DNA from 3 places in the Vibrio panuliri genome. Region 2 is predicted to be linked to each of the others. Evidence: predicted binding sites of a transcription regulator. Region 2 holds the regulator's gene; each other region holds the start of a gene.

Region 1 (2,276 bases), 1.2 Mb from region 2:
AATCGGACTTTCACAATCATTTGGCACCTTGCATATTATTCCGGCGATTCAAGAGCTTCGGGCGCAACACCCAGATTTGCAGGTAGAAGTGCACCTGTTTGATTACAAAGTCGACATGCTCGAAGAAGGGCTTGATCTATGGATCACCAATAATGAGCGGTTGCCTGAGGGCTACGTAGCGCAGCGTATTGCGGATTGCCAATTCGTCGTTGCCGCTTCTCCAGATTATCTTATGCACCACGCCGCTCCGACTCATCCGCAAGAGCTAGCAGAGCACAATTGTCTGATCTATCGCAGTTGGGAACGTGACTACACCAACTGGAGTTTTAGCAATACTGAGCAGCAACTAGCGGTTAAGGTGAGTGGTAACTATTCTGTCGACTTAGCTGAAGCGGTGCGTGATGCTGCGGTTGCAGGGTGGGGGATTGCTTATTTAGCGACTTACCTAATTCGTGATGAGTTTAAACAAGGCCAGCTGATCCAATTACTGCCAGAGTGGCGCGCGAGCCAAAGCATGCCGTTTTATGCAGTTTATCCAAGCCGTCACTATATGCCGAAAAAAACCTCTGCAGTCATTGAATTCATCAAAAAAAAGATTGGTTCACCATGCCATTGGGATGTTCAATTAGCTCCGTATATTAGCCGACCAAACGTTTAGTTATTATTTCTTAAGTCAGAAACATATTTTCCATTTGGAAATAATAGTTTTTGGCAATCGTTTATCTCTTTATAAAACATGTGGTTACACTGATGGTTTAAAAGTAACCACTCAAAACCACAACTTTGCAACAAATGTGATTTGCATCTCATTTTTTCGCGGTTATTATCCGGCGCCAATCTTATTCCCCCACTTTTGTCGGATTCATTTTATGAACTCAATCCTTGGTATTGTGGCTATTTTGCTTACCGCATGGCTACTATCTACAAATAGAAAAAATATTAATTACCGAACGGTATCATTAGCGTTTGCTTTGCAAATCTCTTTTGCTTTGCTTGTTCTTTACGTTCCTGCGGGCAAAGAAGCTTTAGGTAACGTTACTGCAGCGGTTTCTAACCTAATCAACTACGGTCAAGAAGGTATTGCGTTTCTATTTGGCGGTCTCGCGACAGGTGGTTTTACTTTTGCAATCAACGTACTCGGTATTATTGTCTTCTTCTCAGCGTTGATTTCAGGTCTGTATCATATTGGCCTGATGCCAAAGGTGATTAACCTAATTGGTGGTGGTCTACAAAAACTTTTGGGTATTGGTCGTGCTGAATCCCTTTCTGCAACAGCAAACATTTTTGTTGGCATGATCGAAGCACCTTTAGTTGTGCGTCCTTACCTAAAACATATGACGGACTCTCAGTTCTTTACGGTGATGACATGTGGTCTTGCATCAGTAGCAGGTGGTACCTTGGTGGGTTATGCGTCACTGGGTGTCGAGCTTAATTACCTCATTGCTGCAGCATTTATGTCAGCGCCTGCCGGTTTGCTGATGGCAAAAATCATGATGCCAGAAAGTGAAGAAGTGAAGCCAGAAGTGTTGCTTGAAGACGAAGATACAGCGAAAGCAACCAATGTGGTAGAAGCGTTAGCGGACGGTGCGATGTCAGGCCTACGTATTGCTGCTGCTGTTGGTGCGACTTTGTTGGCTTTTGTGAGTGTGATTGCACTGCTGAATGGTCTACTTGGTTGGGCTGGTGGGCTATTTGGTATTGAGCTGAGCTTCGAGCTGATCCTTGGCTACCTATTTGCGCCTGTTGCCTGGTTGCTTGGTGTGCCTTGGAGTGAAGCTACGATTGCTGGTGCATTGATTGGTAACAAGATTGTCGTGAACGAGTTTGTGGCATTTATTCAGCTAATTGAAGCCAAGCCATTGCTTAGCGCGCACTCACAAGCGATTGTGACTTTTGCACTGTGTGGTTTTGCCAACATCTCAAGTATGGCAATGCTGATTGGTGGTCTAGGTAGCTTAGTGCCAGAGAAACGTACTTTTATTTCTAAGTTTGGCTTCCGCGCAATTGCAGCGGGTGTAATGGCAAACCTAATGAGTGCATCTCTAGCGGGTGTCATTCTGAGTCTTTAAGAGCAAAAGAGTGCGAGTAGGGAACTTGGCTTTCATCGTTCCTTATTTCTGTCATTCCATAGAGCGCGTAGCGCGAGTAGGGAATCTGGTTTTCGTTGCGTGAAACTAGAGATCCCCAACTCGGTCGTACCTCCCTCTTGAGGATGACAACGTAAAGCTAATACTATTAGCAAATGGAAATAAAAAAGGGCTGACAGTTATCGTCAG
Region 2 (2,276 bases):
AAATGAGTTGGAGCAAGAGCGCCACCTCAATGATGCGTTGATCGAGCAAGAAGCGTTTATTCGTCAGCACATTCTAAATTGGGTGCCAAAGTTCACAGCGAAAAGTCAAACACTCGACGCTTTTGGTTTTTACTCTTCTGTGGCCTCACTGCTGGTGGCATTCCTTGAATTGGATTGCGCCTATTTAGTGGGTGAAGAGGAATAACACCCCTTCTCATAAAATGAGAGCGGGTTTTTCGTTTGCTACTGGCGGCGATGCGGTCTAAAATCGAAGCCGCAAACGATAAAAAGACCAAACAAGTACAAACCGCTGTAAAAAAGCGGTTTTTGTATTTCTATTACTTTCTGCCAGTTTTATTCAAAAATGTGAATAGCCATGTGGCAGCTATAGAAAGGATCATACCTTATGGCCACTATTAAAGATGTTGCTCGCCTTGCCGGCGTATCAACCACGACAGTCTCACACGTTATTAACAAAACGCGTTTTGTTGCGGAAGCAACTCAAGAGCGCGTGATGGAAGCCGTCACTGAACTAAACTACGCGCCAAGCGCTGTTGCGCGTAGCTTAAAGTGCAACAGTACCCGCACAATTGGTATGTTGGTGACGCAATCAACTAACCTATTCTTTTCTGAAGTCATCGATGGTGTAGAAAGCTACTGCTACCGCCAAGGTTACACACTTATCCTATGTAATACCGGTGGTATCTACGAAAAGCAACGCGATTACATTCGCATGCTCGCTGAAAAACGCGTCGATGGTATTTTGGTGATGTGTTCTGACCTAACAGAAGAACTGAGTGAAATGCTGGACCGCCACAAAGACATTCCAAAAGTAGTTATGGATTGGGGTCCGGAGAGTTCTCAAGCGGATAAGATCATCGATAACTCGGAAGAAGGTGGCTATCTTGCTACCAAATACCTAATCGATCATGGTCACAAAGACATCGCTTGTCTAAGCGGTCACTTTGAAAAAGCAGCCTGTCAGGAACGAATTCAAGGCTTCAAGCGCGCGATGAATGAAGCGAACTTGGCAGTAAATGAAGATTGGATCTTAGAAGGTAACTTCGAGTGTGATACTGCTGTGCTAGCGGCAGATAAAATCGCAGCGATGGATAAACGCCCAACAGCAATTTTCTGTTTCAATGACACCATGGCCCTTGGTCTAATGAGTCGTCTGCAACAGAAAGGTATCCGTATTCCTGAAGATATGTCTGTGATTGGTTATGACAATATCGAGCTTGCTGAGTACTTCTCGCCACCACTGACAACGGTTCACCAACCTAAACGTCGTGTTGGTAAAAATGCCTTCGAAATCTTACTTGAACGCATTAAAGACAAAGAGCATGACAAACGCGTATTTGAAATGCATCCAGAAATCGTTGAACGCTCTACGGTAACCAAATTACCTTAACTCAATGATTATTATAACAATAGCCGATGTGAGATTAGTCGGCTATTGTGACTCCTACCCAACTTAATTCTTGCATTAAGATCACAATTCTTTCATAGTATGGTGATACTTTGAAACAGAAGTATTTAATCTTTAGCAAGGCAAATTAAGTCACGCACAGGGCAAACCATTCTGAAAAGATGGGACGCAAAGCTTCCGGCCTAAACTTTTATGCACAGCATAAGACGTATGGTAGCGGGGTTGCCGATGGTAGAAATGCGCGCGTTAACGGATTATTCTCCTATTTCCTGCATAACTGCTAATCTTTCGGACCTGATTTGGTGGCGTATTGACATACACATACACCGAGAAAGTACTGAATGGACAAACCAATTCTTAAAGACTCGATGAGGCTCTTTGAGCCGCTAGGTCGTATTAAATCTCGCTCTATGTTTGGTGGGTTTGGGATTTTTGCAGACGAAACTATGTTTGCGTTAGTTGTAAATAATAAGCTTCATATTCGAGCAGACAGCATTCTCGCCAAGCAGTTTAAACAACAAGGATTCGAGCCGTACGTGTACCACAAACGTGGGTTTCCTGTTGTCACTAAATACTTCGCTCTGAGTGAAGATTTGTACAGTAATAGCACCAAAACGCTTGAGATTGCACGTGAAGCACACGCACAAGCTCAAGTTGAGAAATCAGCGCAAGCTGAAACAAAACCAACTCGCATTAAAGATTTACCGAACCTTCGCTTAGCGACTGAGCGAATGCTGAAGAAAGCCGGTATCGATAATGTTGAGCAATTGCAGCAAGCGGGCTCTGTAGAGGCTTATAAAGCGATTCGCGAAACTCACTCTAGTGATGTTAGCCTAGAGCTGTTGTG
Region 3 (2,276 bases), 920 kb from region 2:
TTGGTAGGAGCATTGGCAGTACTAACAATTAAAGCATCACGAGGTAAACTAAGAACACCAATGAGAGCACGTAAATCACTGGGTGCACTTCTTTACCGCGTCCAGCCACCAACATCGAGAAGCTGTAACTCAGGAAACCCATCGCCATACCATTTGCAGGCGAGAAACTGAGAACCGTGAACATAATCGTAAAGAACGTAGCAATACGTGATTCTTTGCGATCCCAGCTAATTTGTCCTAAACGCCCAATCATGTAGATACCGACCACCACCATCGCAGGGGCCACCATCGCTGCAGAGAAAATCGAGAAGATTGGGTACATAAATAGCGACAGCGCAAATAAACCAGCAACCATCACTGCCGCCAGACCTGTTTTGGCACCTTGTGAAGAAGCAATACCCGATTCAGAGAATGCGGTAATCGACGTGGTCCCCAAGATGGAACCAATTACCGTACCACCAGCATCCGCGACAAGAGCAGAACGAGCATTCGGCACTTTGCCATCATCATCAATAATGCCAGCATCACGCCCCACACCAACGATGGTGCTCAAGCCATCAAAGAAATCGACAATCAGGAAGATCAAAACGATAAACAGCAAATCAATCATCTTGTCTGCGGTTAAGCCCGAAATATCAAATACTGCACCAAACGTTCCTTCAATACTTGGGGGCATCGAGAAAATCTGCTCAGGCATTGGGGCATTATTGGTCCCCATCAGCAAGTCAGCAATGATGGTCAATAGAATCGCAGAGACAAATGAAATAAAGGTCGCGAGCTTAATATCACGGATCATACATCCCAAGGCGATAAAGATACTGATGTATGCAATCAGCACTTGTGGAGTAGAAATGTCACCCATACTAACCAAGATGATCGGGTTAGAAACGATAATGCCCGCGTTTTTCAAACCTAAGAAGGCGATAAACATGCCAAGCGAAACCGTGATCGCCAATTTAAGGTCTTCTGGAATCGATTCAATCAGGGTTTTGCGAATATTGGTCATCGAGAGAATCAGATAAATGATGCCTGACAGGAAGATACCAAACAGGGCCTCATTCCAGACCAAGGCCACCGATCCGCTAAGCAGCATACCTTTGAAGAAACCATTCATGCTCATACCGGGGGCCAACATCACAGGGTAGTTACCCCAAATACCCATAATCAACGTCGCGATCGCTGCTGACAGTGCGGTAGCCGTAAATACCGCCCCTTTATCCATACCAGGAATACCACCTAGAATCGCAGGGTTGACTGCGAGAATATAGGTCATCGCAAGGAAGGTAATAAAACCCGCATACAGCTCTGTACTGACGGTGGTTTTGCGCTCAGAAATCTTAAAGATTGACTCTAAAATTTGCGGGGATTTTTGCTCTTTAAGGGTAGATTCGAGACTCACTATGTAACCTTTGCAACTGTAAAAATAGTAGATGGATACACATGCTGAATAGAGAAATCTTGGTGAGTACACCAAAATTCACTGTAGTCACCAAGATAGGCTCGGTGGTAGAAACATCCAGTCCAATTCACTAGACATATACAGCACGTAAACGTTTGCGCGGATTGTATTGATTTAGAGTAAAAATTCAATGATTTTTGCGCCAGATAACGAAATTAGCCAAACGTTTGCGTAAAAAGTCAGTAAAAAACCCTTTGTTACACAACAACACGCATAATACTCAATCGAAGCTAAAATCATCCTCGACGGTTTTTACTGACCAAGACACTAAGATCATAGTTAACGGCGTCAATTGGTGGTTTTCCTTGTGATGATCCTTAAGATCGTGCTACTCTTCGCCTCCATTTTTCTGACCTATTTTTCACCACTCAAGTGATGCTTCTCGGTCAGTGCTATCTTTAAACTGTCGACTCTTCTCGACACCATCCAACCTAATGTGGAACGTTACATATGGGCAAAGGTACTCTATATATCGTCTCAGCACCGAGTGGCGCGGGCAAATCTAGCTTGATCTCAGCGATGCTGGAAACTAATCCAACATACGCGATGAAAGTATCTGTGTCTCACACAACGCGCGGCATGCGCCCGGGTGAGCAAGATGGTGTGCACTATCACTTTGTGCAAAAAGAGCTGTTTGAAGAACTGATTGAGCAAGGCCAGTTCCTTGAGTACGCTGAAGTATTCGGTAACTACTACGGCACTTCACGAGTTTGGATTGAAGACAACCTAGACAAAGGTATCGATGTATTTCTTGATATCGACTGGCAAGGTGCGCGTCAAATTCGCGAGCAAATGCCATTGGCAAAAAGCATCTTCA

The links. Region 2 encodes PurR, which represses purine synthesis genes. Its sites were predicted from a motif close to TNANGNAAACGTTTNCNTNA; they were not measured.
Region 1: the regulator PurR is predicted to act here: its motif matches at 708-727, upstream of GZK95_RS10335 (NupC/NupG family nucleoside CNT transporter).
Region 3: the regulator PurR is predicted to act here: its motif matches at 1,615-1,634, upstream of GZK95_RS00565 (NCS2 family permease).

What each region holds. Positions count from the first base shown of each region.
Region 1 is NZ_AP019654.1:2,289,894-2,292,169, reverse strand. It holds gene GZK95_RS10340 (LysR family transcriptional regulator) at 1-658, shown strand, start outside; gene GZK95_RS10335 (NupC/NupG family nucleoside CNT transporter) at 870-2,069, shown strand.
Region 2 is NZ_AP019654.1:1,047,670-1,049,945, reverse strand. It holds gene torD (molecular chaperone TorD) at 1-205, shown strand, start outside; gene purR (HTH-type transcriptional repressor PurR) at 407-1,411, shown strand; cyclic di-GMP riboswitch class I at 1,562-1,659, shown strand; gene GZK95_RS04795 (TfoX/Sxy family DNA transformation protein) at 1,771-2,276, shown strand, end outside.
Region 3 is NZ_AP019654.1:125,495-127,770, reverse strand. It holds gene GZK95_RS00565 (NCS2 family permease) at 29-1,399, opposite strand; purine riboswitch at 1,464-1,563, opposite strand; gene gmk (guanylate kinase) at 1,910-2,276, shown strand, end outside.